One region of the Meiothermus sp. QL-1 genome, then DNA from elsewhere that is predicted to be linked to it. Evidence: riboswitches for the same ligand, from Rfam matches in the RefSeq annotation. Region 1 holds a riboswitch; the other holds the start of a gene.
What was found. Region 1 has a riboswitch for FMN ahead of ribD (bifunctional diaminohydroxyphosphoribosylaminopyrimidine deaminase/5-amino-6-(5-phosphoribosylamino)uracil reductase RibD). Riboswitches for the same ligand answer to the same signal wherever they lie in the genome.
Positions count from the first base shown of each region.

Region 2: it holds a riboswitch for FMN, as region 1 does, so the genes downstream of both, DV704_RS01130 (ABC transporter substrate-binding protein) here and ribD (bifunctional diaminohydroxyphosphoribosylaminopyrimidine deaminase/5-amino-6-(5-phosphoribosylamino)uracil reductase RibD) in region 1, are expected to answer to the same signal.

Region 1 is NZ_QQSV01000009.1:84,496-89,343, reverse strand. Features, by position in the region: gene ribA (GTP cyclohydrolase II) at 1-209, opposite strand, end outside; gene ribD (bifunctional diaminohydroxyphosphoribosylaminopyrimidine deaminase/5-amino-6-(5-phosphoribosylamino)uracil reductase RibD) at 203-1,330, opposite strand; FMN riboswitch at 1,401-1,539, opposite strand; gene aspS (aspartate--tRNA ligase) at 1,701-3,452, shown strand; gene DV704_RS09745 (PhzF family phenazine biosynthesis protein) at 3,445-4,347, shown strand; gene DV704_RS09740 (HAD family hydrolase) at 4,351-4,848, shown strand, end outside.
Region 2 is NZ_QQSV01000001.1:227,345-232,192, forward strand. Features, by position in the region: gene DV704_RS01120 (2-oxoglutarate dehydrogenase E1 component) at 1-1,781, opposite strand, end outside; gene DV704_RS01125 (4a-hydroxytetrahydrobiopterin dehydratase) at 1,840-2,121, opposite strand; FMN riboswitch at 2,202-2,344, shown strand; gene DV704_RS01130 (ABC transporter substrate-binding protein) at 2,485-3,471, shown strand; gene DV704_RS01135 (acylphosphatase) at 3,493-3,759, shown strand; gene tyrS (tyrosine--tRNA ligase) at 3,778-4,848, shown strand, end outside.

The DNA of each region.
Region 1 (4,848 bases):
TGGAGCTCCAGCGCCCGGGCCCGCTCGGCGGTGAGGGCCAGGCAGACCAGGCCCCGCCCCTCCCGGATCATCAGGTTGATGACCTCCGGGGTGGCGTGCTCGGCGGCCACCACCAAATCGCCCTCGTTCTCCCGCCGCTCGTCGTCCAGGAGGATGATTGGGCGTCCGGCCCTTAGCTCGGCCAGAAGCTCGGGGATGGGGCTCAGCACGCGCTCCTCCCTCCCGGCGCGCAGCCCGGCCAGTAGGCCTCCACCCGCAGGTTGGGGCCCACCGGCTCGAAGCGCACCGCCTCGAGCTCCACCGCCTGGTCCATCCGGGCCAGCCGCACCCCGGCCAGAGCTCCGGGGCCCTCGCCCACCAGCTTGGGGGCGAGGTAGGCCACCACTTTGTGGATCCGGCCTGCGGCGAAGAAGCTTCCCGCCAGCTCGCCTCCCCCCTCCAGCAAGAGGCCGATCAGGCCGCGTTCGGCCAGGTGCCCGAGTGCGGCCTCCAGGTCCACCCGTCCTTGCGGGTCGGCGGGGAGGACCTCGAGCTGGGCCCCCTGGCGGCGCACGGCCTCCATCCAGCTTTCGGGCGCCTGGGGGGTGGTCAGGATGAGAACCCGGGCCGGCTCCCCCCGCGGGCCGGGCTGGAAGAGGCGGGCTGCAGGCGGGGTGCGGCCCCGGCTGTCCAGGACCACCTTGACCGGGTCGCGGGGCGGCCGCCCCGGTACGGCGGGGGCCTCCAGACGGCAGGTGAGGGCGGGGTCGTCCCTGACGACGGTGCCCACCCCCACCACCACCGCATCCAGCTCATCGCGCAGCCGGTGTACCTCGGCCCGGGCCTCCTCCGCGCTGATCCAGCGGGCGTCCCCTCCGGCGGTGGCGGTCCGGCCGTCTAAGGTGAGGGCGTACTTGTAGACCACGAAGGGCTGCCTGCTGCGTATCCAGTGGCGGAAGACCTCCTGCTGCCGCTCCGCCTCCTCTTCCATCAGCCCCACCTCGACCTGTAGCCCGGCCTGGCGAAGGATTTGCACACCCCGCCCGTTCACCAAGGGGTTGGGGTCGAGGGCCGCCACCACCACCCGGCGCACCCCTGCCGCCACGAGCGCCGGGGCGCAGGGCGGCGTCCGGCCGTGGTGGGAGCAGGGCTCGAGGGTCACGTAGGCCGTGGCCCCCCGGGCCTCCGCACCCGCCTGGCGCAGCGCCACCACCTCGGCGTGGGGCCCACCAGCCTGGGCGTGAAAGCCCTCACCCACCACCCTTCCTTCCCGCACCAGCACACACCCCACCGGTGGGTTGGGCGAGGTGCGGCCCAGGCCCCGGGCGGCCAGCGCCAGGGCTTTCTGCATGTAGAGCCGGTCTAGTTGGGTTGGAGTATAGGACACTAAGGCGTCTCGAGCTCGGGCGACTCGAGCCATTTCCCTCCTTCTCCCATCCCGACTTTCACGGTCGGCCCCGGATTCTCACCGGGTCGGGCCCGCCCTTTGGGCGGGCTTCGCGGGCTGCCCCTGTGGGGTTCACCGCCGGTGGGGACTTGCACCCCGCCCCGAAGGAAGTTGAGCCCGGAGGCTCGTGAGACTTATAGCATGCCGTGTGAGGGGGGTTTGTATTCAGCTTCACAGCTTTTAGTGATTTTTTTCACAATAAAACTGGCTCGTGAAAAAATAACCTAAATAGCCTAACCTTGAGAACGCCCCACAAAAAGGTATGCTAGAGCCTATGCGCCGTACGCTTTACTGCGGGCAACTACGCGAACAACACGCAGGGCAACGGGTGGTGCTGGAGGGCTGGGTCAACCGCAGGCGCGATCTGGGCGGTCTTATCTTTATCGACCTGCGCGACCGGGAGGGCATCGTGCAAATCATCGTGCAGCCCGAGGCCCCCTGCTTCGCCGAGGCCGACCGCCTGCGCTCGGAGTGGGTGGTGAGGGTGGAGGGGGTGGTGCGGCGCCGGCCGGCCGAGCAGGTAAACCCCAGGATTGCCACCGGCCAGGTGGAGGTGGTGGCCGAGCGGCTCGAGGTGCTGGCCGAGGCCAGGACCCCCCCCTTCCCCATCGACGCCGCCTGGCGGGGGGAGGCGGACCCTGAGGTAAGCGAGGAGGTGCGGCTCAGGCACCGGGTGGTGGACCTGCGCCGCCGGCGGCTGCACCGGAACCTGCGCCTGCGCCACCAGGTGGTGGCGGCCATATACCGCTTTCTGGATGCAGAGGGCTTCATCAGCGTCGAGACCCCCTACCTGACCCGCTCCACCCCCGAGGGGGCGCGGGACTTCCTGGTGCCCTCGCGGCTTGCCCCCGGCCATTTCTACGCTCTGCCCCAGTCCCCCCAGCTTTTCAAGCAGATGCTGATGGTCTCGGGCTACGACCGCTACTTCCAGATTGCCCGCTGTTTTCGCGACGAAGACCTGCGCGCCGACCGCCAGCCCGACTTCACCCAGCTCGACCTGGAGATGTCCTTCGTGGAGCAGGAGGACATCCTCGAGCTCAACGAGCGGCTGGCCGCCTACATCCTGCGCGAGACCCTGGGGGTGGAGATCCCCCTCCCCTTCCCCCGCCTCTCCTACGCCGAGGCCATGAACCGCTACGGCTCAGATAAGCCCGACCTGCGCTTCGGCCTGGAGCTAAAGGATGTGACCGAGCTCTTCCGGGGGGGTGAGTTCCGGGCTTTTGCCGGCGCAGAGACGGTCAAGCTGCTGGTGGCCCCGGCCCTGCTCTCGCGCAAGGAGATTGAGGAGCTCGAGGCCCTGGCCAGGTCCAAAGGGGCCCCCGGCCTGGCCTGGGCGCGGGTCGAGAAGGGGGCGCTTACGGGCGGAATCGCCCGGTTCATACCGCAAGGCCTGCCGGAGCGGGTGGGCGCTGCTGAAGGCCAGACCCTGCTCTTTGTGGCCGGCCCCTGGCGCCGGGCGGCGGAGGGCCTGGGGGCGGTGCGGCTCGAGCTGGGGCGAAGGCTTGGCCTGGTCGAGCCCGGCTTCAAATTCCTATGGGTGGTGGACTTCCCTCTCCTGGAGTGGGACCAGGAGGCAGGCCGGTGGACCTACATGCACCACCCCTTCACCAGCCCCAACCTGGACGACCTGGCGCTGCTCGAGACGGACCCCGGGCGGGTGCGGGCCTATGCCTACGACCTGGTGCTCAACGGCAGCGAGATCGGCGGGGGTTCCATCCGCATCCACCGGCGCGAGCTGCAGGAGCGCATCTTCGCCCTGCTGGGGATTGGCCCCGAGGAGGCCCGGGAAAAGTTTGGTTTCCTGCTCGAGGCCCTGGCCTACGGAGCCCCACCGCACGGGGGCATCGCCTGGGGGCTGGACCGCTTCGTGGCCCACCTGGCAGGCGAGGAGTCCATCCGCGAGGTCATCGCCTTTCCCAAGAACAAGGAGGGCAAAGAACCCCTCACCGGCGCCCCAGCCCCGGTGGAGGAGGCCCAGCTGGAGGTCTTGGGGCTGGCGCTGCGGAGCGAGGTGCCTCGTGGCTAACCTGCGCGTCCCCTACCTGCTGGCCGATGCCTTCACCGAGGTGGTGGGCGGGGGCAACCGGGTGGCGCTGGTGCTCGACGCGCAGGGGCTATCCTCCGAGGAGATGCAGCGCCTGGCCCTGCGGCTCGGCCAGCCCCAGGTGGCCTTCGTAACCCACTGGGACAAAAACAGCTTCAGCGCCCGGTTTTTCGCTGGGGGCAGCGAGGTGGAGTTCAGCGGACACGCCGCTGTGGCCCTTGCCCACAGCCTGGCCCGGGAGGGCCGCTTCCCCAGGGAGGCCCGGAAAATCCACCTGCGCACCATCAGCGAGCTGCTGACGGTGGAGCTAAACCAGGGCCAGGTCTTCGTGCAAAGCCCCACCCCCCGTTTCCGCGACCCACCTCCCTGGCGGGTGCTGCAGGAGTTCATCGAGGCCCTGGGGGCCAACGAGCGCTACCTGCACCGGGGGCTGCCCTACGGCGTCGCCTCCACCGGGCTCTGGACCCTCTTCATGCCGGTGGTGGCCCCGGGGCTGGTGGACGCGCTGGAGCCCGAGATGGACCAGCTGGCCCGGCTCTCGCAGGCTCACCAGGTAAGCACGGTCCACGTCTTCGCCCCCATCGGCCCCCGCCGCTTCTACGCCCGCACCTTCGCCCCGGCCCTGGGCATCCCCGAAGACCCGGTCACCGGCTCGCCCAACGCGGGCCTGGGAGCCCTGCTGGCCCGGGCCGGGGTGGTGCCCCGCTGGGAGGGAGAGGTCAGGCTGAGCGTGCTGCAGGGGCACCGGGTGGGTGGCCCTGGCCAGGTAGAGGTGCGGGTGGTCTACGACCCCGCAGGGAACATCCTGGCGGTCTACATAGGGGGCTCTGCTGTGGTGGCCGAGGCCGGCCTTGTCGAGATGGGAGAACCCAACTGAAGTATGGGCGGTATCCGACTGGTCCTCATCGATATAGACGGCACCCTCCTCGGCCCCGCGGGCGTGCCGGCCTGCGCCTGGGAGGCCGCGGCGCGGGCCCGGGCGGCTGGGCTCCACCTCGGCATATGCACCGGCCGGCCCGGGCGGGGCTTCGCCCTGGAGTACGCCCGGCGGCTCGACCCGGAGGGGCTTCACATCTTCGAGTCGGGGGCGGTGGTGGTCTCGGGGGAGAAGATTGTCCAGAGCCGGGTCCTGCCCGAGGCCGCCTACCGGCGGCTTCACGAGCTGAGCCGCCTCCACGGGATTCCCTTCGAGGTCTACACCGCCCAGGGCGGCTTTTACCGCGAAACCGACCACCCCGACCTCCTGGCCCACGAGACCCTGCTGGGCTTCGAGGCCGGCGTAGAGGACCTGGCCCATCCCCCGGGCCCGGTGGTGCGGGTGCAGTACCTCTGGCGCGGTGCCGCCTGGCCGCCGGTGCGGCAGGCCATCCGGGCCATG
Region 2 (4,848 bases), on a different contig from region 1:
TGGGTGAAGGTGCCCCGCACCGCGTCCTGGCCGGAAAGCCGCACCCGGTGCCCCTCCACGGCGAGCGAGGCGAAGGCCAGCATCTCGGCCGCCGCCCAGTCCAAAGGGCGCTTGTTCTGGCCCATCTCCCGCCGGGCCTCCACGAACCTGACCAGCCGGGGGTGCAGGGTGAACCCTTCGGGCAGCCGGGTGAGGCCCTCCATCAGGGCCTGGAGCTTCTCCAGGGGCACCCCGGTCTCGGGGTCGGGCACCCCCTCCTCGGGCCCGCCCAGATACCCCTTCCAGACCCCGCCGCCCGCGGGGGGTCGGGTGGGGGTGGGTTCGCGCCGGGCCCCGGAGAAGGCGGCCTCGAGGGTCTCCTGGTACTGCCGCGCCAAGCCCTCGCAGCCCTCCTTGGTGCAAAGCCCCTCGGCCAGCAGCTTGGCCTGGTAGGTCTGGTAGAGGGGCTTCTTGGCCGCGATGAGCCGGTACATCTCCGGCTGGGTGAAGCTCGGCTCATCGGTCTCGTTGTGCCCCCGCCGGCGGTAGCCCACCAGGTCGATGAAGACGTCCCGCTTGAAGGCCCGGCGAAACTCCATGGCCAGCTCCACCACCCCTACCAGGGCCTCGGGATCCTCGGCGTTGACGTGGAAGATGGGCGACTCCACCATCTTGGCAATCTCGGTGGCGTAGCGGCCGGAGGTGTACTCGTGGGGCTCGGTGGTGAAGCCGAGCTGGTTGTTGAGGATGATGTGCACCGCACCGCCCACGGTGTAGGCCGGGAGGCCCGAGATGTTGAGGGTTTCCTGCACGATGCCTTCGCCGATGAAGGCGGCGTCCCCGTGAACCAGAAGGAGCATCCCCTTCTCCCGCTTGGTATCACCGAAGCGGTCCTGCTTGGCCCGGGTGCGGCCCAGGGCCACCGGGGCCACGAACTCCAGGTGGGAGGGGTTGAAGTTGAGCGAGAGGTGGACCTTGCCGAAGGGGGTTTCGATGTCGCTGGAGTAGCCCAGGTGGTACTTCACATCCCCCTGGTACCCCTCGGGGAAGTGCTCCTCAAACTCCAAAAATATGTCCCGCAGGGGCTTTTTGACCACATTGGCCAGCACGTTGAGCCGGCCGCGGTGGGCCATGCCCATCACCACCTCCACCACCCCCTGGCGGGCGGCGGCCTCCAGGGTCAGGTCGAGGAGGGGAATCAGGGCCTCGGTGCCCTCCAGGCTGAAGGTCTTGGCCCCCAGGTACTTCTTCTGCAAGAACTCCTCGAAGAGGGTGGCCTGCATCAGCCGTTCGTGGATTCTGCGCTTTTGCTCTGGAGTGGGCCGGGCAAAGCCGGCGCTCAGGCGGGCCTCGATCCAGGTGCGCACCGTGGGATCGTCCAGGTGGCCGTACTCAATCCCCACCGTGCCGCTGTAGCGGGTCTTGTACTGCTCGAGCACCGCCCGCAGCGTGGGGGCCCCCAGCTCAGGGGGAACCGGGCGGTCCAGGTCGGCCTCGGTCAGCCCGAAGTAGCTGGGGTCGAGCTCGGGCGGGGTGCGGCGCGTGCGGCCCAGGGGGTCGATCTGGGCGATGAGGTGCCCCCGTTCTCGGTAGGTGCGCAAGAAGCGCACCGCGCGCAAAAAAAACGAGGCCAGCTCGGATAAGTTGGCCTCGGATGGTCGGGCGGTTCCGTTGTAGGGCTCGGCCTGTACCGCCTGGAAGTAGCGCGACCACTCGGGCGGGATGGCGCTGGGGTTCTCCTGGTATGCCTGGTAGAGGGCCTCGAGGTAGGCCAGGTTGGAACTGTCGAGGGTGTGCTCCATACTCACGGCTTCCTAGTCTACCCTCTACCCAGATGATAAAACGTGTGAGGTGTTCCCCCTAGACCAGGGCGTCTACCTGGGCAGCGGCCTCGAGGTCGAGCCGGGTGATGCCCCCAGCCGAGTGGGTCACGTAGGCCACCCGCACCTGGCCCCACCGGACCTCCAGGCTGTCCGGGTGGTGGTCGGTGCGCTCGGCCAGAAGGGCCACCTTCACCGCAAAGGCCACCCCTTCAGGGTAGGTCTTGAAGGCGAAGGTCTTCTCCAGCCGGCCTTCCACCACCTGCCAGCCAGCCAGCCTCTCCAAGCCTTCCTGCAGCTCTGCCTCGCTCAGGGTTGCCACTGCCCTACCTCCTTTCCAGCTAGTCTAGCTTACTTTGCAAGCAAAGGGCTTGGGAATAAACTGGGTGTGGGCCTAAAGGCCCATTCCTTCAGGGCGGGGTGGAATTCCCCACCGGCGGTGAGGGGCATGTCCCCAAGCCCGCGAAGCCTGGAAATCTTGCTCCAGGCCCGATTCGGTGAAAATCCGAAGCCGACGGTTAAAGTCCGGATGGGAGAAGGAGTGAAGTCCGGGTGCCCTGTGCCCGGGCGCAAGAGGTGAGCGACACTTCCTGAAAAATCCCCACCACAAGCTAGGTCCTGGTAGCCCAAGGCATAAAGGCGGCTGGCGCACCTGCGCCGGCGAAGCGTAGTTGGGGTGGTTTCCATGCAAAGGTACTTCTTTGTCCTGATTTTGCTCTTTTCGCTGGTTTTGGCCCAGCCCCAGAAGGTGCGGGTGGGGCTGGGTTACCTTCCCGATGTGCAGTTTGCCCCCTTTTACCTGGGGGTGGTGGAGGGGCTCTACGCCCAGCGGGGCCTCGAGGTGGAGTTCCAGCACGGCTTTGTGACCGAGCTCTACCCTCTTCTGGCCCAGGGGCGGCTCGACTTTGTGGTGGGGGATGCTGAGGATGTCATCGTCCTCCGGGCGCAGAACCCCCAGGCCACCCCCTTCAAGTACGTGATGGCCATGTACCAGTCGGTGCCCAACGCCATCTTCTCGCTGGCCGAGAAGAACATCCGCTCGGTGCGCGACCTCAGGGGGAAGACTTTGGGGATGCCCGGGATGTTTGGGGTTTCCCTCACCTCCCTGCAGGCCATGCTGCGGGCTGCGGGCCTGAAGGAAAGCGACCTGCGCATTGTGCAGATCGGTTTTACCCAGGCCGAGGCGGTGGTCTCGGGCCGGGTGGATGCGGCCATGGGCTTCATCAACAACGAGCCGGTCTTCCTGCAGGCCCGGGGGGTAAGGCTCAACGTGATTCCTGCGGGCCCCTACAACAAAAGCCCCGGCAACGGGGTCATTACCACCGACAGGGTGCTGGAAAACCCCGAGCTGGTGCGGCGTTTTTTGGCTGCTTCGCAGGAGGGGCTGGCCCGCACCCTGGCCGACCCCAGGCGGGGCTTTGAGGCGGCCCGGCGTTACGTGCCCAACCTGGGCGAGGAGCGCATGGCGGTGCTCAGGGCCTCGGTGCGGCTTTACCAGTCGCCTTATACCCGCCGGATGGGCCTGGGGTTCTCGAGCCCAGAAGCCTGGGCGAGCAGCCTCAACCTTTTGAAGCAGACCGGGCGGGTCCAGACCGAGCTTCCCCCCACGGCCTTCTACACCAACGACTTCCTCCAGCCCGGGGTGCAGGCCCAGGCTGTGGCGGGTCGCTAGCCTGTGGGTTAGATTGGAGCCGTGCGGCGGGTGACGGTCCTGGTGCGCGGGCGGGTACAGGGGGTGGGCTACCGCTACTTTGCCCGCCAGAAGGCCCTGGAGCTTGGCCTTTCGGGGTATGCCGAGAACCTGACGGACGGCCGGGTGGAGGTGGTGGCCGAAGGGGAGGAGGCCCATCTGGAGCTCTTCCTGCACCACCTGCGCCAGGGCCCCAGGGAGGCCCGGGTGGAGGGCCTCGAGGTCCAGTGGGGGGAGGCCGCCGGGCTCAGGGGGTTCCAGGTGTACTGAGCCCGTATACTTGGGGGCATGACGGCCCGAGAGGCGCTGGAACTACTCAAGCGGGGGGCGGTCGAGGTCATCCCCGAGGAAGACCTGCTGCGCAAGCTCGAGTCAGGGAAGAGGCTGGTGGTCAAGCTGGGCCTGGACCCTACCCGGCCCGACATCCACCTGGGCCACGCGGTGGTGCTGCGCAAGATGCGGCTCTTTCAGGAGCTGGGGCACAAGGTGGTGCTCATCATCGGCGACTTCACCGCCATGATTGGCGACCCCTCGGGCCGCAGCAAGACCCGCCCCCCCCTCACCCTGGAGGAGACCCGGGCCAACGCCCAAAGCTACGTGGCGCAGGTGGGCAAGATTCTCATCACCGACGACCCTGAGCGCTTTGAGATGCGCTACAACTCGGAGTGGCTGGAGAACCTCGGCTTCAAGGAGCTCATCAAGCTGGCCTCGCTCCTCACCGTGGCCCAGATGCTCGAGCGCGAGGACTTCAAAAACCGCTACACCCACCAGGTTCCCATCTCGCTGCACGAGTTCCTCTACCCCCTGGCCCAGGGCTACGACTCGGTGCCCATCGCCTGCGATGTGGAGATGGGCGGTACTGACCAGCGCTTCAACCTGCTGGTGGGCCGCGAGGTACAGGCGGCCTATGGCCTGGAGCGGCAGGTGGCCTTCATCATGCCCATCCTGGTGGGGCTGGACGGGGTAGAAAAGATGTCCAAGAGCCTGGACAACTACGTGGGCATCTACGACGAGACCCCCACCTTCTACGCCAAGCTGATGAAGGTGCCCGATAGCGCTCTGCGGCAGTACTTTGAGCTTTGCACCGACCTCGAGGCCGCCCAGGTGGAGGAGGTGCTGGCCCAGGGGGGGATGCTGGGGGCCCATCGGGTGCTGGCGGCTTTGCTCAGCGCGGCCTATGCCCTGCCCCGCATTCCCGCCCGGATTGACCTGGCCTTCGCCCGCTCGCTGGGCCTGGTCTTCCACTACGAAGGGCACGACGTGCGGCTCGAGGCCACTGGCGCCCACGAGGTGGCCCAGCGGGTGCTGGCCGCCGATGCCCGCTACCGCAGCATTGCCCAGGGGGGCATCCCCGAGGAG